3 regions of the Nostoc sp. 'Peltigera membranacea cyanobiont' 232 genome follow, and region 1 is predicted to be linked to each of the others. Evidence: riboswitches for the same ligand, from Rfam matches in the RefSeq annotation. Region 1 holds a riboswitch; each other region holds the start of a gene.
What was found. Region 1 has a riboswitch for cobalamin ahead of CDG79_RS28365 (energy-coupling factor ABC transporter permease). Riboswitches for the same ligand answer to the same signal wherever they lie in the genome.
Positions count from the first base shown of each region.

Region 2: it holds a riboswitch for cobalamin, as region 1 does, so the genes downstream of both, CDG79_RS19425 (DUF1636 family protein) here and CDG79_RS28365 (energy-coupling factor ABC transporter permease) in region 1, are expected to answer to the same signal.
Region 3: it holds a riboswitch for cobalamin, as region 1 does, so the genes downstream of both, cobG (precorrin-3B synthase) here and CDG79_RS28365 (energy-coupling factor ABC transporter permease) in region 1, are expected to answer to the same signal.

Region 1 covers NZ_NOLK01000113.1:8,427-22,594, reverse strand. The annotation lists gene CDG79_RS28385 (hybrid sensor histidine kinase/response regulator) at 1-292, opposite strand, end outside; gene CDG79_RS28380 (chemotaxis protein CheB) at 297-869, opposite strand; gene CDG79_RS28375 (PDGLE domain-containing protein) at 1,761-2,135, opposite strand; gene cbiM (cobalt transporter CbiM) at 2,150-2,902, opposite strand; cobalamin riboswitch at 3,062-3,201, shown strand; gene CDG79_RS28365 (energy-coupling factor ABC transporter permease) at 3,228-4,004, shown strand; gene CDG79_RS28360 (energy-coupling factor ABC transporter substrate-binding protein) at 3,991-4,290, shown strand; gene cbiQ (cobalt ECF transporter T component CbiQ) at 4,287-5,099, shown strand; gene CDG79_RS28350 (energy-coupling factor ABC transporter ATP-binding protein) at 5,074-5,907, shown strand; gene CDG79_RS28345 (retropepsin-like aspartic protease family protein) at 5,911-6,492, opposite strand; gene CDG79_RS28340 (nucleoside phosphorylase) at 7,395-8,168, opposite strand; gene CDG79_RS28335 (hypothetical protein) at 8,199-8,756, opposite strand; gene CDG79_RS42850 (hypothetical protein) at 8,753-8,890, opposite strand; gene CDG79_RS28330 (2-hydroxyacid dehydrogenase) at 9,018-10,022, shown strand; gene CDG79_RS28325 (M50 family metallopeptidase) at 10,053-10,796, opposite strand; gene CDG79_RS28320 (ferredoxin-thioredoxin reductase variable chain) at 11,453-11,674, shown strand; gene CDG79_RS28315 (hypothetical protein) at 11,680-11,901, opposite strand; gene CDG79_RS28310 (DUF2231 domain-containing protein) at 12,446-12,997, opposite strand; gene CDG79_RS28305 (Uma2 family endonuclease) at 13,158-13,733, opposite strand; gene CDG79_RS28300 (hypothetical protein) at 13,988-14,168, shown strand, end outside.
Region 2 covers NZ_NOLK01000057.1:67-4,165, forward strand. The annotation lists tRNA gene CDG79_RS19420 (tRNA-Val) at 544-617, opposite strand; cobalamin riboswitch at 786-949, shown strand; gene CDG79_RS19425 (DUF1636 family protein) at 972-1,391, shown strand; gene CDG79_RS19430 (cobalt-precorrin-6A reductase) at 1,391-2,134, shown strand; gene CDG79_RS19435 (extracellular catalytic domain type 1 short-chain-length polyhydroxyalkanoate depolymerase) at 2,179-3,141, opposite strand; gene CDG79_RS19440 (hypothetical protein) at 3,425-3,637, opposite strand; partial or broken gene CDG79_RS19445 (sensor histidine kinase) at 3,874-4,099, opposite strand, start outside.
Region 3 covers NZ_NOLK01000044.1:47,108-61,275, forward strand. The annotation lists gene CDG79_RS16770 (glycosyltransferase family 4 protein) at 111-1,298, opposite strand; gene CDG79_RS16775 (LOG family protein) at 1,594-2,664, shown strand; gene CDG79_RS16780 (nucleotidyltransferase domain-containing protein) at 2,772-3,860, opposite strand; gene CDG79_RS16785 (Nif11-like leader peptide family natural product precursor) at 4,039-4,272, opposite strand; gene rplU (50S ribosomal protein L21) at 4,704-5,111, shown strand; gene rpmA (50S ribosomal protein L27) at 5,142-5,438, shown strand; gene CDG79_RS16800 (hypothetical protein) at 6,035-6,457, shown strand; gene CDG79_RS16805 (thioredoxin family protein) at 6,566-7,174, shown strand; gene CDG79_RS16810 (cytochrome c biogenesis CcdA family protein) at 7,183-7,875, shown strand; gene CDG79_RS16815 (cytochrome b/b6 domain-containing protein) at 8,016-8,612, shown strand; gene CDG79_RS16820 (molybdopterin-dependent oxidoreductase) at 8,620-9,336, shown strand; gene CDG79_RS16825 (precorrin-2 C(20)-methyltransferase) at 9,359-10,063, opposite strand; gene CDG79_RS16830 (precorrin-8X methylmutase) at 10,066-10,692, opposite strand; gene cobG (precorrin-3B synthase) at 10,752-12,215, opposite strand; adenosylcobalamin-variant (AdoCbl-variant) riboswitch at 12,277-12,367, opposite strand; gene CDG79_RS16840 (thiol-disulfide oxidoreductase DCC family protein) at 12,630-13,043, shown strand; gene CDG79_RS16845 (LysR family transcriptional regulator) at 13,136-14,020, opposite strand; gene ilvD (dihydroxy-acid dehydratase) at 14,126-14,168, shown strand, end outside.

The DNA.
Region 1 (14,168 bases):
TAAACAGCATTTGGTCGCTGGTACTAAAGGCGGTAAGAAAGATAATTGGGGTATGACGCGATCGCCCCCGATTCCGAATTAAGGTAGCAGTTTCAAAGCCATCCATCCCTGGCATTTGCACATCTAGCAAAATCACTGCAAAGTCTTGATGTAACAGACACCTCAAAGCTTCTTCCCCAGAAGTAGCTCTCACCAAATTCTCTCCCAGTTTTTCCAGGATTGCTTCTAGTGCTAGCAAATTTTCTAGTTTATCATCCACTAGGAGGATGTTTACTTTGGGTTCCATCTGCATGGGTTTATTTCCGTGATGAGTGACAAAGCTTGACCATTTGGGAAGCAATGTTTGAGAGTGTCAAAATCCAGTCTACTGTAACAGCAGAAATTGCTGCTTCTGGCATAATATCGCTCTCAGCTGTGGCAGGTTCTTGTACGATAGTTATTCCTCCCCGCGCTTTTATTTTCTTAAGACCTTGCATACCATCTTGATTTGCTCCTGTCAATATTACACCAATAACTTGCTCGGTGTAGACATCGCCTGCTGACTCAAACAACACATCAATAGATGGTCTGGCATAAGAAACTGGCTCATCAGTCGAAAGAGCAAAGTGACCTGGTTCAACCAATAAGTGATAATCTGCTGGAGCTAGATAGATATGTCCTGGTAGTATTTCTTCTTTATCTTCCACTTCTCGAATCGGTAATGAAGTAGATTCTTGCAATAACTCCTGGAGTGTGTTGTTAGATTCCTTGTGACGGTGTTGCACGATCGCGATCGGCACTAAGAAGTCTGCTGGTAACTTCCCCAGAATAATTTTTAATGCTGATAATCCGCCTAAAGAAGTACCAATCACCACAATTTTAAACGACACTTGTTTAGTCCTCACAGGAAGCATCTCAATGAGTGCAAATATACCTGGCGCTTAGAGTTCGCAGTTTATTTTGCACGCAAACTCAAGGAACTTGAAACCGAGGTCAGTGGGTTTTGTCTGTATAGCCATGAATGACCTTCGCCAAGGCTACACCTTGATTTGCATTTATACAAACTATCCAAAATTATATGTTTTTGTCATCAGCATTACAATTAAAGATTTTATCATTGTGAAATACTTGACAGAAAAATATTTTATTTAGGGGCTTTTTAATCTTAATTAAATGCCAGAATCGCTACATTATAGAAATACTTTTTAGCTAAATAGCTAACTTTTAAAACTTTAATTATTATTGTTTTGACAATTCACAAAAATTTACTTAAGCTAAAAGATAGGTTAAGCAAATCAATAAACAACAGCAATTTTTTTAGCTCCACCAAGAATTGCTGCTACAGACTATTGGCATGAGGAAATTAATCACAATCACAATTATTCCCTGTAGGTAAGCTCACGAGATTTAGCTGCAAAAAGCTAAGACATGATTAAGCGTATTGCACCGCGCACATATTGAACATATTCCGGTCAATTATGGATGGATACTTGTGATGATATTACCCGCATTTCTCACAAGCTTCAGGCGTTTGATAGAGCAGAGGGGCAGAGGGGCAGAGGGGCAGAGGGGAAAGAACAAGGCACATTGAACTCTCCCCTGCTCCCCTGCTCCCCTGCTCCCCTGCACAAGCACGGGCTTTGAGAGGTGTGGTGAGAAATCCGGGGTTAGGTAGGGTTGAAATCCACGTTACAAAACTGGATTACAAATTACGTTAGCGTCGCGTTAGCGAGTATTCGTTCGCTTTTAGCGTCTTGTAGAGAGCGTCATTACGAATTATTTTAGTCTGGCGCATCTGAGTCTGAACCAGCATCACGCTGTATAGAAGGTGAACCAGAACCACGAATCACTAGTTTGCCCATACCCCAAGCTAAACCAAAAGTTGCTAATGTTCCGATTAGCCCAGCTAAGGGAGTGGCGATCGCTTCTGGCACTCCTCTGAGAGCATATTCATTAAAAATGCCATAGAAGGGTAATTTCTGAGCGGGTTTCTCTCCAAGTTCTTTGCTATCAAACTTTAAGTCTTTGGAAACTCTATCTAGCCCATCTGGATTTTTACTAGCTAGTGGCGAAAGGAAAATTGCAATCAACAGGGCTATACCTAAGCCAGCGATAACAAAAGCGCGGTTGCGCGATCGCGAGAGGTTGCTACTCATTCAATACACACCTTTTAATAACGAGAGACTGGACGAGACATAGGTGATTTTGTCTGACGGGGTGGATCGTAAAATAAATCAGGTCGAGTCCGCCAAATAAAGTTGAGTGCTACCACGGTAATCAGCGCCTCGCCAATACCAATTAGGACATGCCAAGAAGCCATCGCTGTCAAACCTACCGCCAGAGGAACCGTTCCAGACACAGCTAGTTCTAAGGCACACACAACTGAAGCTACTACTACGCTTGTCCAAGCAGCGATCGCCGCACCAATTGTCATACCTCGCAAGCTATCGCGCCCAGTAGCAAATCTGATTGTGCGATAGAGATAGTAACCACCAAATGTACCGATTAATCCCATATTAAAGATGTTGGCCCCTAAAACTGTCAGTCCACCATCTTGAAATAGAACCCCTTGCACGATAAACACTGCAACCATAACTAACGAACCAGCCCAAGGGCCTAATAAAGCTCCGGCTAGGGTTCCGCCTAAAAGGTGTCCAGAAGTGCCTCCTGGAATCGGGAAATTGATCATTTGCGCTGCAAAGATAAAAGCTGCACAAACTCCCATTAAAGGTACTGCTCGTTCTTGGTATTCTGCTTGCGATCGCTTAATAGCTAGTGCAATTAAAGCAACAGCAATTATCCAGGTGACTAGGATAACGGGTAAGTTCAAGAAGCCATCTGGAATGTGCATGGCTAGATGCGGCTGTATTACCCAGTACAGCCAGCCGAAGGACGAAGCACCCATAAATGGTATTGTTTCCATATTTAAGAAGTGTTCTTTGCAGCCAGATTTATTTAAGAGTCCAGTTGTCTAGTAGACCATGTATTCTCTAGAAACTTCAATCCACTAGGGGGGTATATTAAATACAATTCCGATTGATAGTATTATTGTGTTCGCGGTTTTGATGCTTTAGCGATAGTGATATAGTTAACTCCAATCGGTTCTGATGGGGAGTAGCCATTGGACGCAAGGGGGAAAGTCCGGTGTAAATCCGGCGCTGTCCCGCAACTGTGAGCCAAAATTAGGTGAGTCAGGATGCCCGCCGATGGGAACCAATTCGTTTACATAAATCTGCGAGGTACAGGTTATGAAAAGAAAAAAACAGGCGTTAGTCAGTCTAACCCTGATGGCAGTTATCAGTTTTTACTTGGTAGTTGGTTTACCCAAACCCGCTTATGCCATGCACATTATGGAAGGTTTTTTACCAGTGCAGTGGGCAATTTTTTGGTGGATTGTGGCATTACCATTTTTTCTATTAGGATTGCGTAGTCTGACTCGCATTACCCAAGCGAACCCGGAACTAAAACTACTACTGGGCTTGGCTGGTGCTTTCACTTTCGTGCTGTCAGCCTTGAAAATCCCTTCTGTAACAGGTAGCTGTTCTCATCCTACAGGGACGGGGTTAGGTGCGGTGCTGTTTGGCCCTCTCACCATGACGGTTTTAGGTAGCTTGGTATTGTTGTTTCAAGCTTTGTTACTGGCGCATGGCGGCTTGACGACGCTGGGTGCAAATGCTTTTTCGATGGCGATCGCAGGGCCGTTTGCAGCTTACTGGATATATAATCTGACAATGAAGTTGGGTGGTAAACAAAAAATTGCCATATTTCTCGCAGCTGCGATCGCAGATTTACTCACCTACGTTATCACTTCTATTCAACTCGCCCTAGCTTTTCCTGCCCCCGTTGGTGGATTTATCGTTTCATTTACCAAGTTCGCCGGAATTTTTGCCATAACTCAAGTTCCCTTAGCAATTAGTGAAGGATTGCTAACTGTATTGGTATGGAACTGGCTGCAATCTTATAATCCTCAAGAATTGGAACTGTTGCAATTAATCAAGCGAGGAAATGGTAATGAGTCAATCTAAAAAAGGGTTGAGTAACTGGCTGTTGGTAGTAGCTGTTTTAGCCTTAGCAGTTGCACCATTAATATTTGTGCGGGGTGGGGAATTTGCCGGTTCTGATGACAAAGCTGAAAAAGCAATTACTGAAATCCAGCCTGGATATAAACCTTGGTTTAAATCATTTTTTGAACCAGCTAGTGGAGAAATAGAAAGCTTATTATTTGCTTCGCAAGCAGCTTTAGGTGCTGGAGTAGTTGGTTATGCAATTGGGTTGTATAAAGGACGTTCCCAACAAAAACGTGAAGAATGAGCCTGCAATTAGACAGTTTAGCTTACACTAATCGACTGCGAAGATTGCCACCAGAACATAAAATAATTTTTGCATTTACTACTCTTGCTATTTCCCTTACAACCCATCCACTAGTGCAAATTTTGATGACGCTTTGGATGGGGATTTGGACAGTTATTTATGCAAAAATTCCGGCTGGTGTTTATTTTCGGTTGTTAATGTTCACCATAGTTTTTTGTTTGACAAGTTTACCAGCCTTAATGGTGAATGGAGTTGCAATTGCTGATTTGTCCAAGGTGCAATTAGACTCGTGGTATGGATTAACTCTCGGACACTTCTATATTTATATCAGTCATAGTGGCAGTATCCAAGCATGGGGAATTTTAACCAGAGCATTAGCTTCTGTTTCTTGCTTATATTTTCTCATGTTAACTGTCCCTTTCACGGAGATATTACAAACTCTGCGTTACTTACGATTTCCTGTGCTTTTAAGCGATTTGTTATTACTAATGTATCGGTTTATTTTCATTCTGCTAAATACAGCTACCGAATTGTTGACAGCCCAAAATTCACGTGGTGGCTACCGTACTTGGCGTAGTGGAATGAAAAGTTTAGCACTACTAATCGGACAACTATTACAGCGAACCTTACAACGATATAGTCAGTTCTCTCTCGGACTGGAATCACGGGGTTTTGTGAGTGAATTTCGAGTTTGGCATCCCCGCCGTTATCATCCTCAAGGACGATATATCATCGAAGCTATTTTCGGCTGTGTAGTATTAATAGGATTGGACTTTTGGCGGAATGCAGGAATATTTACTCGAATTTGAGCAGGTATATTACACCTATCCAGTAGCACAGCAATCAGCTTTGAATGGTCTAACACTGAAGATTCCATCTGGCAAAAGATGTGCATTAATTGGGCAAAATGGCTGTGGTAAAACTACACTGTTTTTATTAGCTAATGGTCTATATAAACCTAATTCTGGTATTGTCCGTTGGCGCGGTGAACCGTTAAGTTATAACCGAAATTATCTTAGCAGCTTACGGCAAAAGGTGGGGCTAGTATTTCAAGATCCAGAACAACAATTAGTAGCTTCTACTGTTGAAGAAGATATATCTTACGGTTTGTGTAATTTGGGTTTACCAGAATCTGAAATTAAAGACCGAGTAGAACAAGCATTAATTGAATTTGGGCTGACTGCTTTAGCAGAAAGACCAGTACATCATCTGAGTTTAGGGCAAAAGAAGCGAGTTTCTATAGCAGATGTGATGGTACTGCGGCCAGAACTTTTGGTGTTGGATGAGCCAACAGCTTATTTAGATATCAAACATACTCGTAACTTGATAGCAACGATGAAAAAAATTCATCAAGATGGCACTACTTTATTGATGGCAACCCATGATTTAGATTTAGTCTATCGATGGGCAGATTGGGTTTTTGTTATGGATAAAGGGCGACTGATGATAGAAGGCAAACCACAAGATGTATTTAGTCAGCGTCAACTTTTATCGGAGTTAGAATTGGGTGTACCATTTATATATGAAATGTTATTTGATGGGCTATCTGCTGAGGAGGAAGTAGTAATAGAACGAGTGCGACAGCGAATATTAGAGCAATTTCGGAATGTCCTGTGAGCATTAACGGTGATGAAATTCAACCTCTTTCTCCAGAATCTTAATATCATAACTACCAAAGAAATCGTGGCCTAGTAAGCCGATACTTGCTTTTGGTGCGATCGCTACCTGAAGATTATTAGCTGTAACTCCACCGACTGCAACAGATTTTATCTTACTGGTTGGAAATTCTACCTCGCTACCATCGGCAATTTGAGCTTGCATAGTACCTGTAGCCTGGAGTTCAAGTGTATTCGCCATACTTTGAGTGATAATGGTTCCACTAGCACCTGTGTCTACAATCATTTCAAAGGTTTTTTTGTTATTGAAGGTAACGTCAATCACAGGAGTTCCGCCAAAGCGGCGTTTGATTGAGACTCGAAAAACTCTGTCGTCTGAAGGTGCGGCGATATTACCACAAAGCCTTTCTAATCCAACAGTTTTACCAGAGGAAGTTACCATGTAACATGCTCCTGGATCGTCAGCTATTGCCTGATGAGAGAATGCTAAAAATATTAGTGTCGGGATTAGTGTGTAGGCATAGCCTGTCGTAGACATCGCAGCTAGGTTAACCGTCTTAATCCAACGCCTATAAGCATTCTTCATATTATATTTATCTCCAATTTTGCTGATATTCTTTAATAGATAAATTTATTATAATAGCTATAACAATTGGTACTGCAAACACATATCTTCCATAAAAAACACAACTTTTATGAAATTATCTTTCACAAACTTCAAATATATGGAATTATTTTAGTTATCATTTTTAATTAATATATTATCTCTAGTATATATACATAACTTTTGTCCTCTAAAGCTAGTTAGTGAAGTTTTTTATTTATGTGTCTCCATCAGATAAAATGGCATTTTACTCAATACATCTTACCTATAATTACTGATTGATAAATTAAAGATTAGATAAAGACATGATAAAACTACTTAGAGGATGTTTGAAAAGTCCTTAGTGATGTATCAAATACTTTTAGATCCCCCTAAATCCCCCGAGAAATTGGGGGACTTTGATTCCGGTTCCCTTAAAAAGGCAGGGCTGATTCATTCCATTTCAAACAGGATTTGTCAAGATGGTTAGCGAGAAAATTGTAAGTGAGGGTGACGAGAAGATGAACTTTTAAGCACTTGAACAACAGTAAAATTGTTCATTTTCTTGGCACGCTGGTAACAAAATAATCAATTTTAAATCGCTAGAACCCTTGATATTTAACGCTCTTTAGGGAATGAAACAGCCCTGCTTAAAAAGGGGGGTTAGGGGGGATCGCTAAGTACCTAAAATCACAGCGAAATACTTGTTCATTCGGGAGCATCCCAATTTTGCCAAAATAAAATTTGTAGTGGGAGCATCTTGCTCCCTAATCTCCAGGAAGCGGGCTAGAAGCCCGCACTACCAAAAAATAAATTTACACATTTGGGATGCTCCCGTTCATTCATCCTCTTAGAGCAGATTCAATCTGGCATCCTAAGAAGTTAGATAAGATACATTTTTGAGCTTATTCAAAGGTTGCGGCTGTATGTACAGCAGTTGCGATCGCATTTTTAACGGCAATATCTCTCTGTTCTAAGATGATATTTTCACTCACAGTCCGCCCAGCGACTACACCGCAAATAGCAGCAGCAGCAAAATTATACACACCTGCCATCTTAAATAGCGTGCCGCATTCCATCTCATAATTCAAGATATTCAAGCGCCGATATTCTTCTGTAATACCATGCAGCGATCGCATTAAATTTGGATTCGCTGAATCAGTGCGTTCCTGTCCTTCGTAAAAAGTATCAACTGATGCAGTAATTCCGATGTAATGTTCAACCTTTAATTCTCGTGCAGCTTTAACTAAAGCAACTGTCAAAAACGGATCGGCTGCGGCTGGATACTCCACAGGTGCAATGTCATAAGCTGCACCTTGGCGACATAATGCTGCACTGCTAATAACAACGCTACCAACTGGTATATAAGGTTGAATTGAGCCGCAAGTTCCAATGCGAATAATTTGTCGGATTCCTACTTGGATTAACTCATTGACCACAATACTCAATGAAGGCGCACCCATACCACTAGTAGCTGATAAGATGCTGCGACCATTAGGTAAGTATCCCATGTAGCTATTGAGTCCGCGATTTTCTGACAATAAGCGGATATCTTGGAAATAAGTTTGGGCAATTAGATGCGATCGCTCCGGGTCGCCAGATAATAAAGCAATGCTGGGAGGCGATGAACCTAAATCATCTTGTCCAAAACCAATGTGATAAAAGCGTTGATTTGGCATTAAATTTTAGATTTTTGATTATTTTATTTACTAACCGTTTTTACCTCTCCATATAAGATGCCATTGGTCATATAAATAAAACGGTGGAATAATCTTTTGGCGAATTTCTGCCATTTCTTCGGAGCGGTTAATACTTTGCATCAGATAACCACTTTCAAAGAGAAGTTCATGAACTTCCTCATATTTATAAGCAGATTGAAAGCCAAGATGAACATATAGGTTCTTAATAAAATTATTGGCTACTAATAAACTGCCTGTAAATTCAACAAGATAATTTAGTTCACCATAAATAGCGCTAGGATGAGCCACAGGCGTATCTCGACGAGAAGGTAAGACACCCAGAAAATCTTTTGCTTTCCCTTGTTTTGCAAGTTTCTCTTTTAGGCTGAGAGAGATAATTAATTCTTTTAAGTAAAGTGTCTCTTCTATTACCTTATAAGTACAACAATAGCCTCGCCAACAAGCTGTTGTACCCCATTGAGGAGAAAAACCGTGTTGCGTTGGATCAAATAATCCCACACCATCCACACCTGCAATGGAGAATATTTGACTTTTATAAATTAATTGATCGCTAATTTGACCAGTCATCTTTTGTTTTTATACCATAATTTACGCAACTGCAAGCTTGAGGCGATCGCAATCATATCATCTGCGATTAAACACAAATCACCTGCGATCGCATTGTGCCAGTTGCGTAAGTCCTGATAAAATTGCTTACACAAACATGAATTCTGAAGACTGGCAATATTCAAAGCTGTGATGTTGAATAGCCCGTTATAGACATCGCTTCTCTAACTGCCAAGGTATTATGTAGTCGAATACCGTGCAGTATACAGCTTGAGGTTTTGCATGAAAGTAGCAGTCTTCAGTACAAAAGCCTACGATCGGAAGTTTTTGTCAGCTGCAAATTCTCCCCCACAACACGAATTAGTATTTTTTGAACCCCGTTTAAATCGGGATACTGCTATCCTCGCCGCCGAATTTCCGGCGGTTTGCGTATTTGTACACGATCGGGTTGATGCCCCAACTTTAGAGCTTCTCGCCTCACAGGGAACTCGGTTGGTTGTCCTTCGCTGTGCAGGGTTTAACAATGTAGATTTACAAGCCGCAGCAGATTTAGGAATTACCGTTGTGCGTGTTCCCGCCTATTCACCCTATGGAGTAGCAGAACATGCTGTAGGATTGATTTTAAGTCTGAATCGCAAAATTCATCGGGCTTATAACCGTGTCCGAGAAGGCAATTTTTCCCTAGATGGACTGTTGGGATTTAATTTGCATGAGCGCACAGTGGGGATTGTTGGCACCGGCAAAATCGGTCTGATTTTAGGACAGATTATGAAGGGGTTTGGCTGTAAATTACTCGCTTATGACGTTTATCGCAATCCCGAATTGGAGGCGCTAGGTGGAAAGTATGTAGAACTACCTGAGCTATTTGCCAACTGTGATATTATCTCTCTACATTGCCCCCTGATTCCTGAAACGCATCACTTGATTAATGCTGAGGCTATAGAACAGATTAAGCCAGGCGTGATGTTAATTAATACTAGTCGAGGTGCGCTGATTGATACCCAAGCAGTGATTGAGGGATTGAAGTCTGGTAAGATTGGCTATCTCGGTGTGGATGTCTACGAACAAGAATCGGAATTGTTTTTTGAGGATTTGTCTGGCGAAATTATTCAAGATGATATTTTCCAACGTCTGACAACGTTCCCCAATGTACTCATTACTGGACATCAAGCTTTTTTTACAGCAGAAGCACTCCACAATATCGCAGAAACAACTTTTGCTAATATTGCTGATATTGAAAATGGTCGTCCTTGTACCAATGAAATTCGCGTTCAACAGCCAGCTTAGGTAAGGTTTGGCGATCGCTCATCTGTATTTTCATTCTGAACGATAGGCAAGGCGAAGACTTTGGACTAAAATCACCAGAGATGCGATCGCCATCAACCCGCCCCAAAACCAGTAAGGTAAAAGCAAATATCGCTGCATTTGCGCTGTATCAGAGAGTCCAAGGGGGCCGGCAGAACTACTAAATAGATAATCGAGTTGATGGAACGTACTTACACAAGCTTGTACACCCAGGAATTGAATGGCAAATCCTTGCGCCCAGCGAGGTGCTTTCAGGGCGATACCCAAGATTATTAAACCCAACAAGGGAATTGCTACCAATCCAAACCAGGAACGTACCCAAATTAATGTGGATAATAGCAAAAAACTCCCTAATATTTTTAAACAGAGGGTTGCTGCTGTAAAACTGCGGGAAGCTAGAATCAAAGCCGCACCAGCAAGAGGCGGCCCCATTGGGCCTGCTGCTGCCACCATTGCCGGGCCAATTGGCCCCAATAACGACCGGATGCCATAAGTTGCAACACCAGAACCATTGCTAAAAATCTGTAATTTCTGAAACTGCCCTCCTAATAAGAGTGCCATTAAGCCGTGACCCATTTCATGAAACCAGGTTGCCAGAATTGTAAATGGGTATAAGATATAATCACCTCCTGGTACTTGCCACAGTAAAGCTGTTGCGATCGCTGCTGCAATTAGCCAGGTTAGCCCCATGCGTTCAACAACTGGCGGGGCTTCTTTGGTAAGCAAGGGTTCAAAATTTTTGCTTGGTTCCCTCATAAGTCACTCTATTTTGGATTTTAGATTTTAGATTTTAGATTTTCTGGAAAATTCAAAATCTAAAATGGACAGTGTATTTTCTCTATCCTAGTGTACTTAAACTGATAAGCATTTAAATTACATATAGTCAATAGCTAAAATAGTTGCTGTGCTTGGATTTATTTTTTAATCAAAACCAACATCAGTAAGCAAGATGAGAAATTGCTAGGCGGTAAACATATCCAAGATAAGCTCTTGAATAAAATCGTGAACCTGTTGTTCCAGGAATTGTGTAAAATATTCTCTTGACCAGATTTTAAAACCCTTCATTTGTATGAAGGGTTTTAAAATGCCCGAAAACTTTCAGTTACCCTGAAGACGATTGGGTTATATCTCTTGCCAAAGTACTAAGCACATCTGAAATATCGCTTCATTTTCTTTTGTTTCCCTGGTTTTGGGGTAAAACGGAGGGTGGGAGTGATAAACATTAACGCGGTAAAAACTTGCAAAAGTATGCACGGATAGCTAAAACGTGCCTGGACGCAGAGGGTTAAATGCGCCGTCGCCCCCCTGTGAAGCGTCAAGAAATAGCTGATTAAATCAAATTTTAAGCGATTTAATCATATATTTTGTAGCAGATACTTGTGGAAAAGCAAATGCTAGGTGTAAATGTTGTTATGAAAGTTGGCGATCGCGTCCGCGTTAAAGATTCGGTAGTAGTGTATCATCATCCTGAACACCGGAATCAGGCTTTTGACATCAAAGGCACAGAAGGCGATGTAGTAAATATTGCCACCCAATGGCGAGACAGACCTGTAAGCGCTAATTTGCCGATTGTAGTCCAGTTTAGTAAAAAGTTTAAAGCCCATTTACGTGAAAATGAATTAGAGGTCATCTAGATCGCTTATCGCCGGCGAAACCACTGAAAAATATTCAGTTCGCCGCGCATTCTTTTAAGCTCTTGGCGATGCTGTTCTGCTGTTGTGTAATACCATTCACAATAACGTTGAAACTCTGACCGTGACCGAACTTCATGGTAGAATTGGTGAGTTGTTTGGTAAGATGCAAAAGCTTCCTCAACTTGGGATTGAGGGGATGGCATAATATAAGGTAAATTTTTAGACATAAAGTTAATTGAGTTAGAAGTTGGGAGTTGGGAGTTAGAGGATGTTTTAAAAGTTGCTAGTGATGGATCAAATACTTTTAGTTCCTCCTAAATCCCCCTTAAAAAGGGTGACTTTGATTCCGATTACCCCCTTGTTAAGTTATCCATTATAAACTTTCAAACATCTTATTCAGACGCTCGCGGACTCGCTCTAACCCGCATTTCTCACAAGCTTCAGGCGTTTGATAGAGCAGAGGGGCAGAGGGGGAAAGAACTTGGTATTTGAACTCTCCCCTGCTCCCCTGCTCCCCTGCACAAGCACGGGCTTTGAGAGGTGTGGTGAGAAATCCGGGTCTAAGCGTTGGCGCAGCCTCTCGTAGAGAAGCTATGCCGTAGGCTTTACGCTGCGCTATCCGCCAGTCGCACTGAATTCTGACTCCTGACTCCTGAATTCTGTTTCGATAAATAATAAATATTGTTTGATTACGATGTTAGAGCATTTTGTCAAGGCTAAAAACTAACGAAAATTTTAGCCTTCACATAGCTCTTTCTCGATCATTCGTAATTATGGGTATCTTCTGCTACCAGCACCCACTACACCAATTTTGTGGCGATAGGAAAGTTCAGCACCAAACCAGCCGGAAGCGCTGGTTAGTGTACCAACAACGAGCGAGATTAACAGTCCCCAAGGTACTATTCGGGATTCAGCGTCGCCCCAACGGAGAAGGAAGTTGATGAGTGATAAAACGAGGATAGAAACGTTAAGGATCAAATGCACCCAACCGGCGGTACGCTTGCGAACTCGTTCAATTTTCAAAAAGTCGCTCATACCGATCGCGGCTGCGAGTAAACCTCCAGCTAATCCGAGTCCGATTAACCATAGCGAAGCCCTAGCCCAAAAGAAATCACCAGTTAACCAGTAGCCGATGTCACTTCCCAAAGCGGCGGCTAAAAAGGCGATGGGGAAGATTACACTCAGGGGATGTAGGGGATGTCCTGCGATCGCAACTGTGCTAGGTACGCCAGTATCCAGATACTCACTGTCGTTACTTTCAATAACTGGTGGAATATTTGGAAAAGGTGTTGAGTTTGTTTGCGTTGTTTCTGTACTTTCCATAAATTGACTCGTATAAATAGCTAAATACCGTATCCTTAAATCAATTTAATAAACTAGCATTAAAATCTTATCTATCTGATGATGGAATATAGATTTAAATATTGTCTGTCTAAAAGTATAACTACATGATTTATTTAAAATAAAATATGTAGGTAATATTTTATAATAATTTTGTTAAAAGCAAATTAAAACCAGGCACAACATCTTCACCGCTTAATATTGCTGTAGCTGGATATTGAGTAATTGAACCATCCCGACGATAAACTAAAGCTTGCTGATTTTTACTATCAATTAACCATCCTAGTTGAACACCATTAGTAATGTATTCTTCCATCTTGGCTTTGAGTTTTGCCAAGCTGTCATTTTTAGAACGAATTTCAATTACAAAATCCGGTGCTAAGTTAATAAATTTATCTTCTTGTTGATCCCAGCCTTCTGGTAAACGTCCTTTAGCGACAAAAGCAGCATCAGGCGATCTGACAGCCGTATTTGCTAATCTAAAACCTGTACTAGAACTAAAAACCTCACCTAAATCCTGACTTTCTACCCAATTTAACAAATAGGCTCCTGCTTTGATTTCTCGATTACCAGAAATTCCACCAGTAGGGGGCATAGTTTCTAAAGTTCCATTCGCATTCCGTTCAAATCGCAGTTCTGAGTTTTGCGAACTCATCAGCATTAATTCTTCATCAGTGACAGTATACAAAGACTGGACAGTTATTTTTTCGCTGGTCATGATAATGTCATAGCAAGCTTGATAGATATTTCAATTTTAGACTGAGATTCTCTTCTCCTGCTTTGCGTTCTCTGTGTATGAAGCGGTTTGTTATAAAAAGATTCATAGGAGCTAGACAAATAGCTTTTTTCCAGGGACTATATAGTGATATGTCTCGCAAACAAAATTTGGCTTTTATGTTCTCTCTCTAGATAAAAAACCTTTCTCTCGGTAGATAGGTGTACTGACATTATTCTGGCTGCTATGTTACCAATATGACGATAGTAAGACGAAACGCCCTAAATACAACCGTAAATCCTTCAGTAAACACTCCAGAAACATTGGCAGAAAAGCTTATTGAAACCGAGCGGATGCACGATGTTCTACTTTTGCTGCAAAATCTGATTAACAGTGAAGAAGCCACTGTAAAACTAATTCTGGATTGTCTCTATGATG
Region 2 (4,099 bases), on a different contig from region 1:
AAAAATAACACGAATAATTTTCCCGAAAATTCCCGAAAAATGCACAAAGTCAACAGCCTAGCTCGGAGGCTGTTTTTACTGCCCTGAGAATATGTGCCAACAACCCTCCAGGTACTGGGTGATTGTTGGCAATGAATTTAATCATGCTGATCATTTGACTGAGAATATGTGCCAACAACCCTCCAGGTACTGGGTGGGTTGAAAGACTGCTGCCAGTTAATTTAGATAGAATCTAAGCCTATACTAGCGTGGCAACAACCCTCTAAGTACTGGGTGGGTTGAAAGCCAAATCTGAAACTATTACGCACGCATACAAAAATGTTGTAATAACGTGCCAGGTACTAGGTGGGTTATCATAATTTTTATTAGGGAGGGTTGAAAGAGAGCGCTACGTTGACATTATCGCTATAGTATCTGTAAATAAATGACATTAATTTGTCACTGGCAGTTAAACGACATCAATTTGTCCCGACGACAGATAATTAGTCCCAACGACATTAATCTGTCACCGACGACAAATAATTAGTCACTGTACATTTAGAATGGACGTAACTGGATTCGAACCAGTGACCTCTACGATGTCAACGTAGCGCTCTAACCAACTGAGCTATACGTCCTTAACCACACGATTATAAATATTAGCATATACTTCTTGAATCGAGCAAGAAAAAGACCCAAATCAGGCGAAGTTTATTATCAAACAGAATTCAGGAGTCATTTCCCATCTGTGGCAAAAACCGGGTCGATCGCAATTGATGAAACTTTTCTCAGATGACCCTAGTGTATGATCGATAAGGTCATTCGGTTCTGGTGGGGAGCAGCTACCAGAGGTAACGGGGAAAGTTCGGTGCAAATCCGGCGCTTGGGAGCAACTGTGAACCAATTTGAGATTACATCTCAAATTCCAAATTGAGTGAGTCAGGATGCCCACCGAAATAGATTTAACAGTTCCACATCTCTGCGAGGTACAGATGACTACTACTGTAAATATTTCCCCAACGAATCCCTTGGGTGTTGCTGACCATACTTTATTTGTTTGCAAAACTTGTGCTAGCGTTTGGCAAGAGGGAAAACGCTTAGGTGAAAGTGGTGGTCAAAAACTTCTAAACCAACTTCAGCAGCTTGCACAAGATTGGAACTTACGAGATGAATTCCCAATTCAAGAAGTTGAATGCATGAGTGCTTGCAATCGTTCTTGTGTAGTTGCCTTTGCTGCCAAAGGTAAATTAACATATTTGTTTGGCGATTTAGCCGTTGATGGTAGTGCATCTGCGGTACTAGAATGCGCTAGTCAATACTATGTCAAAACAGATGGTTTACTACCTTGGTCAGAACGGCCAGAAGCGCTGAAAAAAGGCATTTTGGCAAAGATTCCACCTTTATCTCAATGATGCGCGTTTTAATTCTGGGTGGAACGGGAGATGCCGCAGAACTAGCTGCTAAAGTGGCGACTATTCAAGGGTTAGAAGCAATCACGTCTCTAGCTGGTCGTACCCGTGAACCATCAATTCCGTTGGGCGATTTCAGGGTTGGAGGCTTTGGTGGTGTGGTGGGATTGGCTAGCTATTTGCGTCAAATGCAAATCGACTTATTAATTGATGCAACCCATCCTTTTGCGAGTCAGATTTCCTTCAATGCGGCAGATGCTGCAACTGAAGTCGGAGTACCCCATCTAATGTTAATTCGCCCGCCTTGGGAAAAAGAAAGTGGCGATCGCTGGATTGAAGTTGACAGCGTTGAAGCCGCCGCCATATCTCTGCAAAACCAGGCACAGCGAGTATTTTTGACAGTTGGGAGGCAAGAACTAGCCGTCTTTGCTCACCTAGAGAAAATTTGGTTTCTGATGCGGATGATTGACCCTCCCACTGATGATGCTTTAGTACCCACAGGAAGGATATTGTGCGATCGCGGGCCCTTTACCCTCAATAATGAAAGGCAAATCCTGATTGATAATAATATTGATACCATCGTGAGCAAAAATAGCGGGGGCGATGCCACAAAGCCCAAAATTGTTGCAGCGCGAGAACTGGGTGTGAAGGTTGTTATAATAAACCGTCCAGCCATACCGCCAGGAGAACAAGTTACTGATGTTGATGCTGTTTTGGCATGGCTATTTGACAAGTTGCACAATTAGTACAATCAGGCAAAAGCTTCGATCGGGAATTTTCTTTAGTCAGCTTAAGATAAACTGTGGCGTTGAAAAAAGTCCCAAATGGTCTGACTGGCATTCAAGCCAAGTTTAGCATTGAATTTATTTAGGTTCGGATCGGTTGAAGCACCACCAGGCCAAAAATGTCCCCCATCTACTACAGCTAACTGTAAGACCTCTGAGTTGCCACTACAATTTGAGTACTGAGTAGCTTTGACTTTTGAGCTTTTGCTAGAGTTCGTGTCAGAAAGCAGTGGCGATGCGCTAGGTGAAATACATCGATCGTGCGATCGCCAAAAGCTTACCATGTCTGAAATAGAAACAAGCGCTCCTCGTTGAGTGTGGTCATCACCTTCATAACGAACATCTCGATCGTTTGTACCGTTAACGATCATCATTGAGATCGGAGTCTGAGGTTGGCAATTAGGTTTGAGCCGAACTGGAAGAGAGCCAGCTACTGATGCAAAAGCGGCAATTTTATCAGATAGCTTACATGCTAAAGCTTGGGTAAGTATTCCGCCTCTAGAAAAACCAGTGGCATAGATTTTATGACTATCAATATTTCTTTCTTGCTTCAGATGATCGATTAAAGCACTGACAAATAAAACATCATCTATCTTTCCTTGAGAATTACCTCTAAGGCTCCATTTTTGATTAATTCCATCTGGATAAACAACAATAAATCCTTTTTGCTCTGCTAAATTATTAAAACGCGTAACATCACTAATCGAATGACCACTACCAGCATCTCCATGAAATACTAAAACTAATGGCATTGGGTGGTTTGGATCGTAAGATTTTGGAGTGTAAAGATAGTAAGTGCGTAATCGTCCTTGATTATTTATCTGTCCATAATTATCACCACTCAATATTTTTGGTTGAGAGGTATGTATTTCATCCGCTTGGATTGAATTGCAGGCTGTTACTAAACTAATTACAAGTAAGGAAGTAATAATTTTCTTAAAGTATTGACAGCTATGATATATATTCATGTTCGTTCAATCATTCGATAAGAATATTTTTACTATAATTAGTGTATTTTGTCTATTATCTGAAGTAGGATAAAATTAAAACTAACACTCTTTCTAAAGTGTTAGTTTTAATCATGCTAATCAGCTAAAAGTAATCAAACTTATACCGATTATTTGTGAGACTGCATCAAATAAGGTAATTTTGCCCCAAGTTTGATCGAGGGAAGTTTAATGCAGCTTCTTAGAGAATTGGTATTTTTGCAAGAAGTCGATTACAACATCACTACTAAATGCAGCAGATATATTAAACTCTTACGTAGTGAGCAGGAACCCAACGACGACCGTATCTTGTTCTTTCCCAATGACCAGGAATTAACTTTTTGTGAACATAACGGCTAATCACATTATGTCTCTGAACACCAGGTCTGACAACGATCTCTGCTGCCGATGCCTGTGATGGCAAGGAACCAATTATAAGTGGTAAAGCAAGTAAAGTACCAACAAAGATCCGCTTCATTATTTAATCTCCTATCAGTTATTTTTGGTTTACTTGACTACAACATTCCTAAATGATTTAGGTTCTACTTTTTACCGAGAAAAATGATATTTGAAAATCCCTTTGTCATCAGGATTTTTCCATTAAGAAAAGTGACCCTAAATTTGGAGGAAATCTTATTTGTCTCACGACTCAATTAAGATTGATGTGTCACTTTGAGTTTAAAACACTAAATAGAAAGATAAATGGTAATAAAGTCATAATTTAAGCATGACTAAAGTCATACTTACGTAATGTGCAATTTCTAAATTAGGATTTTGGAAAGTCTCAAATAACAGCAGAGTGACGTAAAAGTGCTACCTTTACCCAACGTACTTTCAGCCCAAATCCGTCCGCCGTGCTGTTGCACAATACTCTTACAGCCAAACCTAAACCAGTCCCATCATGGTTGCGTGAATCTGAAGAGTCAACTTGTTGAAAGCG
Region 3 (14,168 bases), on a different contig from region 1:
TTGATTAAGATTTTATGCAACTTTAAACAAAGTTTACATTTATCCACTTGTCAAGGACAGCTAAATGAAGCTGTCCCTGATGTCATATATAGAACAGTATACTTGATTGATTACCAGGCAATTTGCGATCGCTCCTGGACAACTAGCTGATATACTTCTTCAGTTTGCCTAGCTAATTTCGGCCAGCTAAAGCGGCGCTCTAAATCCTTATAAGCGTTATCTACCAGCCATTGCCGATAACCTGGATTTTTCAAAACTTCCAAAATTCCCCAAGCTAAAGAATCGGGATTGTTCACCCAAGTCACAATACCTGTTTTGGTATGTTGCACCACTTCAGGAAAACCACCAGTATCAGAAACCACTACAGGAACACGGGAGGCAAAGCTTTCTAAAGCGACAATCCCAAAGGGTTCGTAAAGGCTGGGAAACACAGCACAATCAGCAACAGTTTGGAATTTATCTAAGTAATCATCAGAGAGAAAACCGGTAAAATAGCAATGATGCCAAATTCCTAAATCCCAGGCTTGGCGCTTGAGATGGTCAGTATTGCCGCCACCGACGATGACAAATTTAACATTACCTCCCATTTCTGAAAGGATCTTGGGTGCAGCATTGAGTAATATCGGTACACCCTTTTCGTAAGTCATGCGACCAAGGTAATAAACGATTTTCTCATTGTCTGTGGCAAATTGGCGGCGAAAATCCAGCGCATGAAAATCTATGTGATGCTGCTTCTTTTCGGCTCGGATACCGTTATAAATGACATCGATTTTGTCCCAAGGACTGTGTAATGCTCGTTCTACTTCTTGGCGCATATAATCACTACAAACGATAATCCGCCAGGCGTTGAAAGCCAGCAAGTTTTCTTTGCCATTTATATAGCCTTGGATGTCTGTGTGAATACCGTTATAGCGTCCGTATTCTGTAGCATGAATTGTGGCAACTAGTGGTATTTTAAAACTATGCTTGAGTGCGATCGCTGCATCTCCTACTAACCAATCATGGGCATGAATTAAATCAAACGGCCCTTCTTCCAAAATCAACTTACCACCGTGATGTCCCATACTCAGGTTGAGATTGACTACCCAGTGGAAAAAGTCGTTACTATACGCCACAGGCACGCGATGTACCTTTACTCCCTCAACCACCTCATACATTGATGCCTGACCAAACTCGGCCGTAATCAGGTGGATTTCATGCCCCAGCTTTACCAGTTCTGGGTACAACTCCGCTACATGCCGTGCAATTCCCCCAACAATCCTGGGCGGAAACTCCCAACTCAGTACCAATATCTTCATCTGCTAGACTCCCCGACACTTTACAAATACCTAAAAAACTACATTTACCTAAAAATACAAGGGTGGCAAATGTAGTGAGTATGTTTACTAAAATTGTTAGATTTTTTAACTGTTATTTTGTTAAAGCTTATCAAATATCCAAATAAACAAACCACTCCAGACACAGAGAACACAGAGACAAGAGGTTAAAGCGCTAAGTTCGGAGAGTTCTAACTCTACATCACAGGGCTATATCCCGCTTGCTAGAGTGTGATTCATTCACGTAGAATATAATGCCATTGTTGCAGCAGTTCTCATGACTTCATCTGCGTCATTTGACACATTAGAGTCTTTACAGGCGGATATCGCTGAATTGATCGCTCGTTTACCGACATTAAAAAATCGGCAACTTATTCAGCAAGCACTTGCCACTATTATTCGTCTAGCTGATACCGAGATTGAGCGTCTTGACTGGAAAATCTTGTCGGCTGCATTAGCAGATATGGAACGCGGTTTCCAGTTGTTTTATGATTACCGACACGTTCGCAAAGTCACCATCTTCGGTTCTGCTCGTCTAGCACCAGATACACCAGAGTACCAAATGGCCCTTGAGTTTGCTCGTACTATTTCTCAATTAGGATTTATGGTGATGACCGGCGGTGGCGGTGGAATCATGCAAGCAGGTCACGAAGGGGCTGGGCGAGAAAATTCCTTTGGATTAAACATTCAGTTACCCTTTGAACAAGAAGCAAACCCATTTATAGAGGGCGATCCCAAGCTAATTAACTTCAAATATTTTTTTACGCGCAAACTGTTTCTCCTCAAAGAAAGTGATGCTGTAGCCTTATTTCCGGGAGGGTTTGGCACTCAAGACGAAGCTTTTGAATGTATGACATTAACCCAGAATGGGAAATTTGGCCCAGTACCTCTGGTTTTAATCGATCGCCCTGGTGGTGATTACTGGCGTTCTTGGAGCGAATATATTGATCGGCAATTAGTGGAAAATGGTCTTGTCAGTCCTGAAGACCCCAGCCTTTACACGGTGACAGATAACCTGGATGTGGCTTATGATGCCATTACTCGTTTTTACCAGGTTTATCACTCCTGTCGTTATGTCAGTAATCAGTTAGTTATTCGCCTGAAGACAGATATATCAAACGCTCTTGTAAAGCAACTCAATGCTGATTTTAGTGACATTCTTGTTAAGGGACGGATTGAAAAAAGTCAGGCATTACCTCAAGAAGCACAAGATGAAACTGCTGAACTACCCCGCCTCATTTTGTACTTCAATCAACGGGACTTGGGGCGATTGTATCAGATGATTGCCACAATTAATCAGATGGGTAATCCTTCACCAGAGGATGCAGCGCATCCAGAAAGGAAGTAGCTTTTAAGGAAAGGGAGAGAATTGGGAATTACTTTCCCTTTCCTAATTTTCAGGTTATAAAATGTCAGAATTAAAGACTCATAATTCCCAAGGCTTCACTTTTTTATTTACCAATTTTGCATTTCTACTAATTCCATACACAACTCATTAATTTGCTCTAAATTAGGTTTGTGAGGTAGGGCGGACTGTTCGTAAACAACTTCCATTTCAGCAACCAAATCTTCTGCCATTTTCATCACCTGCTCATAAGAATACTCACCCTTTAAAATAGCTTTTAAATCATCAACATCACCAGCTATTCTTCTATCTACAATCACTTCACCTTGCTGCAAGATTTCTACTCCACTGCGTAACAATCTAATGCAGTGCATCCCATGTTTTAGGTCAAAACCCGACTGTCTTTCCATTTCTGCCCTAGCCGGATTTCTATTTTCCTGCCAAGATAAGTAAGCTTTCCATTCTCTTAAAGCTATTTGATAACTTTGGCTTTTTTGAAGCAGACGGATAAAATCTTTACGGCTATTGGTTAAATGTTGAGTATATTCTAAAGTCTCATCGGGTAAAGTATATTGTTTTAAGACTCCTTTAAAATCAATATCTGCTGTTAACAATTGGTATAACTGCTCCGCTTCTTCTAAAAACTCAATCCGTCCTCTGATTAAGTTATAAAGATACTCCAGAAAAGCATTTAGCTCATCTTTACTGAGGGGTGCTTCGTCTTCTATGGCGAAGTCAGATGGAATTGGTTTTTTTTGCGGCGGCTTTAATAACCATTTGCGATGAGTTTCCATCTTTTTAATTTGGGCGAAGGCATAACCAGTGTAAGTATGTTTTACCTTCTTGCTCAAAAATAGCTGCTTATGATTAATTAAATGCTGTCCAACTGCGTTGACAAAAGGATAGTTATTTAACCAGAGCAATTCTAAAACATTGGGATTTGCACCCGCTAATAACTGGAGAATTTTTCTTAATTCATATATAACTGTGTCTTTGTTACCATCAACAAATGGAAATATTCCTGGTTCATCCCAACCAGTATCTTTTTGTTCGATGCGATCGAATCCCAAGTAGTATCTTTTAGGTGCAATAAATACTCCCCGATAATCAAAGTCTGAATCAGGACGATTTAAACCATAGCCGTGGCTACCAGCTAAACCAATTAAAATAGTTCTTTGCTCAACTTCTATTCTTTTCATATCACCTGATTAAAATATAGCCATCCTAACTCATGAGTTAAGCGGGTGAGAAGATAGTAAGCAAAGTTACTGAGTTTAATAGAAATGCTCCTCAAGGAGATGATCCAACGGTGTCCCCTTGAGGAGCAAAACTTATCAATTGAGTTGTTCCTATACTTTCAGTTTCTTAGAATAGGAATTATCTAGGATTAAGGTGCCGTCTAGTTCCCCATCCTGGATTAACGATGGCGGCTAAATCTTCTTCAGATAACTTGTTGATTTCATTTTCCAGTTCATCAGCCGTGAAGTCATAGCCACGCTCTTTGGCAATCTTGATGAAGGCTTTTGGATCGGCTGTTGCCTTGAGTCTTTGCTGTAATGCTTGATCTTGTTTTACAGCTTGAAAAAGTCGGGTGGCATTTTGCTGTGTCATGACAGTCCATCTCCTGTTTTGAAGATTGGGTTTAAATGTATGAATTTGATTTTTGTCGATTCCCTTAACTCTGTAAAGAACTATTAGATTAAGCGCGTAAATTTCATTTTAAAACAAAGAATAAAAATGTGTGGATATTGACAAGAAACTATAAGTTTGAGTCTAAAATATTTCTTCCAGTTTGTAGAAATCATCCCTAAGATGGAAGCAGTATTTAACTAATAAATATTGATTCTGGTTTTTGGGTAAGCGATCGCCACCACGAATTTTGGCAAATAAAAGCTTGACTTACCACCTGTGAATAAAATATAATATTAGATTGTCTGTCTAATTCCTGCTCGGATCAGGTAGACATATTACAAAAGCTGGCAAAAGCCTCTCTACAGGAGATAAAAACCAGCTACCTGTACGGCAACCTCAAGGACAATTTAATGACCTACGCAATTATTGAAACTGGCGGCAAACAAATACGAGTAGAGCCAGGGCGGTTTTATGATATTGAACTGCTTCCTACCGAACCAGATGAAAAAGTTACAATAGACTCCGTATTACTCGTGCAGCACGATGGCGAAGTCAGCATTGGACAGCCACTAGTGACAGGTGCGACTGTAGAAGGGACTGTAATGCGACATTACAGAGGTCGTAAAGTCTTGGTATACAAGATGAAGCCGAAAAAGAAAACCCGCAAAAAACGGGGGCATCGTCAAGAAATTACCAGACTTATGATTGACTCCATCACCCTTAACGGTGAAGTGTTTGTTGCCCAAGGAGAAGCGGAGAAGGAAAGCCCCGTTTTAGATGAGACTCCTGCCGAAGAAGTTGAAGTCGCTGCTGAATAATAAAAAGAAGTAGATACAAAAGAGGAAATCATGGCTCATAAGAAAGGAACAGGTAGTACACGTAACGGTCGTGATTCTAACGCTCAACGTTTGGGTGTCAAGCGTTATGGCGGTCAAGTTGTGCGTGCAGGAAACATTCTCGTGCGTCAGCGCGGTACTAAATTCCACCCTGGTAACAATGTCGGTATTGGTAGCGATGACACTCTGTTTGCCTTAATCGATGGTGTTGTAATGTTTGAGAGAAAGGGCAAAACCCGGAAAAAAGTTAGTGTTTATCTACCCATAACTGCTGTTCAGGCAGCCCCTGCTGAAGCTGTAGCAGGTTAGAGTGTGAGGGTGGGTAACATTGCCCACCCTAATCGCTAATTAGCGCTGGCATAATGGTCAGATTTATATAGATTTCTAAAATTTTCTAAAAGTCGCTTTGTTTCTCTGTTAACCATAGATTAGTATCAGGATCGTTAAAGCGCAGATATTCTTCACTAACAAAATATTACAAAAGAAAATTTGCTTGCGTAGCTTGCTGCCGTATATATTTTATATCAAGTCTTAAGCACCAATTTTTGCATGTTCTAAAGTTCAGATAGCTCATGGACTTCAGCATGAGGTTTTGCTGAGATAATAGATACCTAAATTAGGTTCTGCTTTGAACTACCATGAATACCTGAGAAAATGCTGAGAATTAACTGAATTTTCTCAAGGGATAAATTTATGAAAATCATGGCTTAGTTTCAATAAGCTCTCAGTCCTCATAGAGATACTTTGGATGTTGGGGATAAATCAAATGTCAGTACCAAAAGTTTGATGAAATCCTCTATAAAAAAGGCATCTTTTTTACCTCAATAGCCTTTAAGAATGTGCTATAGCTTAATTTCCCTGAGTCAATCAATACAAAAAGAACTATCCAAAGGACGAAAAAAAATATGAACTGGAAAATACTTTGTTTAATTGCTGGTTTAAGTTTAACCGCCAGTCTCACTGCTTGCTCTAGCAGTCCTGCAAGCAACAATCAAATTGCCCCTGAAGCCTCTCCTGCGATGAGCAAAGATAAAGCTGGCGATGCGATGGGTAAAGATGCGATGGGTAAAGATAAGGCTGGCGGTGCGATGGGTAAAGATGCGATGGGCAAAGATAAGGCTGGTGACGCGATGAGTAAAGATAAAGCTGGCGGTGCGATGGGCAAAGATGCAATGGGTAAAGATAAGGCTGGTGACGCGATGAGTAAAGATAAAGCTGGCGGTGCGATGGGCAAAGATGCTATGGGTAAAGATAAGGCTGGTGACGCGATGAGCAAAGACAAAGCTGGTGATGCTATGAAGCAATCCCCGGCTTCCACCAAGCCCTAGCCACAGCTTTGCATCTCACTTTTCTTGTAAGATTAGGGGCTGCTTACCAGGAAAATCTTAAGCCAATCCCTATACTTTGGCGCTTTGACATCAACAGGAGAAATTCTGATGAATCACAACCTGCTCCACCGTCGTCAGTTACTTTTTTATATTGGCTTAGGGGTTGTCGGAATCGGTGCAGCCACAACACTTTCCAACTTCAGAAAAGTGAATGCCCCTTCTATCTCTCCGGCAATAAGTAATAATACGCAAGACTCGGAAAGTATTGCAGTAAAAACTCCCGTAGGAAAGAGTTTACCAGAGTTTCAGGGTATCAGTCAGTGGCTTAATTCTACTCCTTTAGCGATCGCCGATCTCAAAGGCAGTGTTATTCTGATCCAGTTTTGGACTTTTGCTTGTATTAACTGTCAGCGTACCCTGCCCTACATTACTAAATGGCATCGGCAGTATGAGGCGCAGGGACTCAAGGTGATTGGTATCCACACACCAGAGTTTGCTTTTGAGCGAGATCCGAACAATATAAAAAAGGCGTTGCAAAAACACCAAATTACTTATCCGGTTCCAGTGGATAACGAATATAAAACTTGGAACGCCTACGAAAATCAGTATTGGCCCCATATATTTCTAGCCGATCGCCAGGGTTTACTACAATATGACCATATTGGTGAAGGGGCATACGAAAAAATAGAGCAAACTATCCGCCAGCTATTGGGGTAGAAGGAATTATGACGACTTCTACTTTATCAATTAGTCTCGCTTTACTGGGGGGAGTTTTGAATGTCCTTTCACCCTGTGTTTTACCGATTTTACCAGTGCTATTAGGCCGCTCGCTCCAATCCCATACTTACGGCCCAGTCGCGCTGGTGGGGGGATTAATCGCTGGTTTTGCACTGGCAGGTAGTTTAATCGGTGTAACATCAGCCTGGTTTACGGGTTTGGCTAATTTATTACGGAATGGCGCGATCGCACTTCTTTTATTTTTAGGATTACTCGCAATTTTCCCCACCTGGAGTTACCGAATATTTACTTATATTCCGGTCGGTAATTGGGCTAAGAAACCCCCACGAATTGGACTTATGGGAGAATTCTGGTTAGGGACTCAGTTGGGGCTTTTGTGGACTCCCTGTGCTGGGCCAGTTTTGGGAGGAATTTTAGTCTTAGCGGCAGTTAATCATCAAGTCGCAGGTGCATTTTGGCTGCTGGTTGTTTATGGAATCGGAGCAGGTTTGCCTTTATTAGCGATCGCCTACGGTGGGCGAGTACTTAGCAAACGCATCTTCAATGTCCGCCGCCATAGTGCAGTGTTGCAGCGTGTAGGTGGTGTTGCGATCGCAGCGACAGCAATTGCTATTCTTCTCGGTTGGGATGTTCAGATACAACTTTGGTTGGCTCCCTTCTTTCCTACTCAACCGATATAATTCGTAATTCGTAATTGGAGAACTGGGCAACTAATTTTAGTTATGGAAAATAAAAAATGCGTATTATCTTTATTTAAGATAAAACTGACTTATCTATGCACTTTTAACTACGAATTACGAATTACGAATTACGAATTATCATGGTTTCATCTAAACGCAAAGTCCGCTCAACACCAAGTCAGACTTTCCTCTCAAAGACCTTTCACTGGATTAATATCATCAGTCTCATCTTGATGATTAGTAGCGGATTGCAAATATATAATGCTAACCCAGTATTTGGCGGGCGTGCAGGTTGGCATTTTCCTGACTTTTTGTTGCTGGGGGGTTGGCTTGGGGGTGGCAGAAACTGGCATTTTACTGCTATGTGGCTATTTTCACTAAACTTACTTTGGTATGGAATCTATATCTTTGTAACTCGTCGTTGGCAGCGTCGCTTTGCCGATGGCGGTGATTTAAAAGCATTGCAAGTCAGCCAGAACCCAAAGCGCAAAAATTACGCATGGCATCGGCTAGTTTATACTGCTATCATTCCCGTGTTGCTGCTGGCAATCTTGAGTGGTCTGGCGATGTACAAACCTGCCCAATTGCATTGGCTTTCGGGGCTGTTTGGTAGTTGGCAAACTCTCCGCACTGTTCACTTTATTACTGTTCCTACAGTCATACTGTTTACAATTGCTCATTCCTTACTTGCCCTGAAGGTAGGAAGCATCCGTCTAGTTAAGTCTATGTTCCTGTAGAGGTCTTATGAGTCTGATTCTTCCCAAACGCACCCTATCCCGTCGTCGATTACTCCAAGTATCTGGACTTTCAGGGGTAGGCTTTCTTTTAGGTGGCTGTGGGACAAACTTGTTCTCAGATAATCTGCGGCAAATATCTGAGCCGCTAAACCAACGTCTAGAAGCACTCCTGTTAAGTCAGAAACCAGTTCCAGAATTTGCTGTAAGTGCCATAGAAACAGACAAATTGCTGGTTAATACCTTTGACTTCACGCCACAAATCGATCCGGCGCAGTTTCGCCTAAAGATTGATGGCGAGGTTAGCAACCCGATGCAATTGAGTATGGGGGATATTGAAAAACTTCCCTTAACTTCAATGGTAATTCGCCATGTCTGTGTTGAAGGCTGGGCTGCGATCGTTCAATGGGGAGGTGTGCGATTGCGAGACTTGGTAGCGCTGGTACAGCCTAAGTCAAATGTCCGTTATGTCTACTTTAAATCTGCTGATGGCTATTATGAAAGTTGGGATCTTGCCTCTGCTGTACATCCGCAAACCCTGATGGCTTATCAAAAGAATGGACAACCTTTATCAGTTGATAATGGTGCGCCTATGCGTCTAGCATCCCCAGTTAAACTGGGCTACAAACAAAGCAAGTGGGTAACTCAAATTACATTTGTCAGCAATTTGTTACCTCTTAAAGGTTATTGGGAGGATCAAGGATATGAGTGGTTTGCAGGGCTATGAGGGAGCAGGGGGGCAGAAAATTTTACAATCGATTCTTAGTTGGGATTACAATCATTGAGAAATAGGGTACTTTATCTGGATCGACTTCATCCAGGGGTATAATTCGTTGCTGCGACGTTGATGCCCGCTCAATATATCTTGCTCGTGATGCTAGCCCTAATTTATGCAGAATATCCCGTACTTTGGTAAAGTGACGACCTAGCTTCATAATTGCTGCTGCATCAGTTATCAACAAATGTGTAGTTAGTTCTTCTGCTGGCAATGGGGCGGGTAAGACTGTGAGAATATCGGTGTAGTAAGTGAAAGGTACACCCAAAGCTACCGGACAAGCCATCAGCGAGGAAACTCCGGGGACAACTTCTGTTTGGTACTGGTCAGATAATCGTGTGAACAGGTACATGAACGAGCCATAGAAAAATGGATCGCCCTCGCACAACACCACCACATCTCGACCGGCTGCTAAATGTTCGGCGATTGGTTCAATTTCTTTATCGTAAATAGACTTGGCCTTTTCTGGTTCCAAAGCGCGGGGGAGATGAAATAACACCTCGATTTGATTGCCAGGAAGATATTGCGCCACGATCGCTCTAGCGATACTCTCTTTACCTGTGGCTGATTGATAAGCTACTACAGGAGCCGCACGTAATAGCCGCAGCGCTTTCAAAGTCAATAGTTCTGGATCGCCTGGGCCAACACCAATTCCATAGAGACGACCTTTAGTTTTCATATTCATTCTTCCTCCGTTGCCAGGGCGTTAACTGCTGCTGCTGCGATCGCACTTCCACCGCGCCGACCATGTAAGGTTAAAAATGGTACATTCCTGCTATCTGCCGCCAATGCTGCTTTCGATTCGGCTGCACCGACAAATCCAACTGGGAAGCCTAAAATAATTGCAGGTTTAGTAGCTCCTTCATCAAGCATTTCTAACAGTCTAAATAGTGCTGTGGGCGCATTCCCAATTGCGATTACCGATCCTTCCAGGTGCGATCGCCATAATTCCAAAGCTGCTGCCGACCTTGTAGTACCCATCTTTTTAGCAATTTCTGGCACTTCCGGCTCGTTGAGGGTACAGATAACTTGATTGTTTGCAGATAACCGTCGTCTGGTAACGCCATCGGCAACCATCCGGCAATCGCATAGAATTGGCGCTCCCTCTGCTAAGGCTGCCCTTGCAGATTGTACTGCTGTTGGTGAATATCCCAAGTCAGTAACAATATCCGTCATCCCACAGGCATGAATGAGACGCACGGCAACTTTTGCTACATCTGGTGGCAGTACATCTAAATTCGCTTCTGACCGGATGATTGCAAAAGAATTACGGTAAATTTCGTTGGCATCTCGGATGTAGTCGGGCATTCGATTTGGGATTTTAGATTTTGGATTGACTTGAGAAGTGAGCCTAAGTGTTTATTGAATTAGAGTTGTAATTGAGCGATCGCACATCGATTGCTAAATTCCCCAAAAGATTCATTGGGATTTAAGCGTTGAATTTTATATACATATAGCATCCGCTCTATTAATGCAGGTAGTTCGGTAAAAGTCACATATTGATATATTTCCCGTCCAAATTTCTGCTTGCTGTCACCAACATAAACGTGATAGCCTTCTACAATTCCACCGTCAGCCTCAAAGTTGACACCGAGCAGAGTAATATCACTCTTGCTATGGTGGGCGCAGGATTTTTCGCAGCCACTGAAGTGGATATTAACTGGGCAATCCAGAGTAAGGCGAGTTTCCAGATACTCAGCTAATGCCAACGCATGACTTTTAGTGTCTGTGGCAGAAGAAGCACAACCCTTGTTTCCAGAACAGGCAACTAATGCACTCTTGATGTTAGTTGCAGAGAAATCTAATCCTAAAAAAGTAATTTCACTTTGGACATCATCAACCCATTGCTGAGGAATGTCTGCAATCAGCAAATTTTGCCAGGGAGTTAACCGAAGAGTGCCACTACCATATTTTGCTGCTAAATCTGCTAAACCCTTCATCTGTGTACTTTCCAATCGTCCCAGAGGTAATACGATACCAATATAAAATAAGCCTCGCTGACGTTGGGGATGGATACCAATATGCTGATACTTGCCCTCTCCTTGCAAAATAGTAGAGAATTCCTTTAGGGGTTGGGGGATTAGGTATTTTCCCGTTTCACCGTCCAAAAGCGGGAAAGGTAAACGTTGCTGAACTTCTTGGAGATAATTTTCACAACCCAAAGTATTCAATAACTCTAAGAGACGTAGCCGACGCTTATTTGTAGTATTAGTATGAGCTAGATAGACCTCTGCCAAAGCTGCCAAGACAGGTAAACATTGCTGTGGTGTTAACAAAATTCCCGTATTGCTAGGCGGTTGGCCCTTTGCGCCGACACTGAGATAAAGGCGAAAGTAAACATCAGCATTGACTAAGACAGCAGCAAATAGGATATCATTTAAGCGATCGCACACGCGAATTATTCCACCACCATCAAAGCAAACGCTAAATTTTGCCGATAGTCCTGAAAGCGCCGGATGTGCGGCAATATAATTATCCCAATCTTCCACAAAAGGGCGAGTGTCGATTAATTCTTGGGAGTCGATACCAGCAGTTGGGCTGGTCATAATATTACGGATATGGTCTACAACAGAATTGTGAGAACCCAATCCCATAAGCTGTAAGTGCTTCAAAACCTCGGCATTTATCCCCGTGCGGATCTCGCGGACTTGTAGGTTAGCTCGATTAGTCACATCCACATAGCCGCCACCGTACTGCTCTGCTATGTCTGCGATCGCATGGCACTGCTGAGTACTAATAATTCCACCTGGTATTCTAATGCGAGATAATATCCCATCGGCGGCGGGTGTAGCATAAAACAAGCCAGGACAAGTGGCAAATCTAGAAAGCAAATTTAGAACTCCTTCCCCGTGCGACGCAGGGAGTAGACGGTGATTGTGTCTTGATGACATCTTGAAAGTTGGCATTCTGACTTGGGCGATCCCATCACAGCTGCGGCACAGTCCCGGAATTTCACCGGAGTTTCCCAACTCCAAGCTTTAATAATTTAGCACGAGAAGGTAGTTAGAAAATTTAACATTTCAGAATTAGGGAACTCCAAAAAATAAATTATTCAATTTGTCTACTCAACTAGACTTCTTTCTTCCTTGTCTCCCTTGTCCCCCTTGTCCCTCTGCGACGGAATATTTTTTTACTTGGAAATCCCTTAGTGAGGCAAGAGCGATCGCTACGGTTTTCTAAGCTAGAATACCAAAGTTGTGTTTAGACAGATCCGACAAGTCAATTGCCAAAAAGCTCTTATTTCCATGAACTACTACGTAATCTACGACGGAAATTGTAATCTCTGCGTTACTTTAGTGCAATTGCTAGAAACCTTAGACAAGGGAAAGTTATTTCACTACGCTCCCATGCAAGATGAACAGACACTTTTAAAGTGGGGAATTACAGCCCAAGATTGCGAACAGGGAGTAATTTTAATTGATGGCAATGAACCTCAAAGACGTTGGCAAGGCAGTAACGCCGCAGAAGAAATTGGGCGGTTATTGCCAGTAGGAAGTATATTTGTAGATGCTTATCGAGCCTTACCGGGGATGAAATGGGCAGGCGATCGCTTTTACGAACAAATCCGCGATAATCGTTACACCATATTTGGTAAGCGTTCTAGTACTTATGAATCGGGATACTGTGCTGATGGAAACTGCAAGGAATCCAAGAGTTAGTTATTAAACACGATCGCAATGCTTCTATAAAACAGTTGCTTGCAACTCAAATCGCGCCTAAGCGTTGGGCGATCGCCTTTTTAACTGACTAATTAACCACAGACACTTGTCACAATTTGTAGAAACTCCCGTAAAACAGGTGTCATATCCTCTTGTCGCCACACTACAGCCGTTTCTACTAATGGTGTTTTTTCTTCTAAAACGCGATAAACCACACCAGCCCTTTGAAGATTTTGCAAAGAAGACGGTACGATCGCAATCCCCATTCCTGCTGACACTAGCCCGATAATTGTCTGCATTTGGATTGCTTCTTGAGTCACTTTTGGGCTAAAATTCCCTTGCTGACAAAGACTCAGGATTTGATCGTAAAGTCCAGGCCCCAAATAGCGGGGGAACATAATAAAATTTTCGTTCAAGAGCGATCGCACTGAAATATTTTCTTGTCTGGCTAAGAAATGAGTTTCTAGCAAAGCTACAATTAGTCCTTCCTGCTGAATACATTCTTGATTGAAAGTGTTGTCTTCCAAAGGTGGATGGGCAAAACCTACATGGATGCGGCGATTGAATAGCGCTTGTTCTTGCTGAGTTGTCGTTAATTCTTGCAATAGTAACTCTACCTCTGAAAACTGTTCTCGAAACCGTCGCAAAATCACAGGTAGCAAATCGTAAGTTACCAAGGTGGTGAAACCTACTCGGAGTTTTCCTTTCTCACCCCTACCTGTCCGTTGAGTCAGATCGATTGCCTTGGACAGTTGAGCGAACAATTGATAAGCTTCTTGCAAAAATACTTGTCCGGCTTCCGTTAGCTGCACCTGTCGTTTGGTTTTGCGTTGAAAAAGTTCTACTCCAAGGGATGCTTCTAGCTGTTGAATTTGCTGGCTTAAGGGCGGTTGAGCGATGTGAAGTCGCTCTGCGGCTTTACTAAAGTGGAGTTCCTCAGCTACAGCAATGAAGTAGCGCAGGTGTCGCAGTTCCATAGTTTTGATATTTTATAAGTCTCAAATACTCATAAATATATATTGGACATGTCAAAAATTGCTATCTATGATACTCATACATGGAAATCAGAGGATGATGTAACGATGTCGGAGAATTTGAGAAGCCAAGTTGTGACACAAGGCGTGC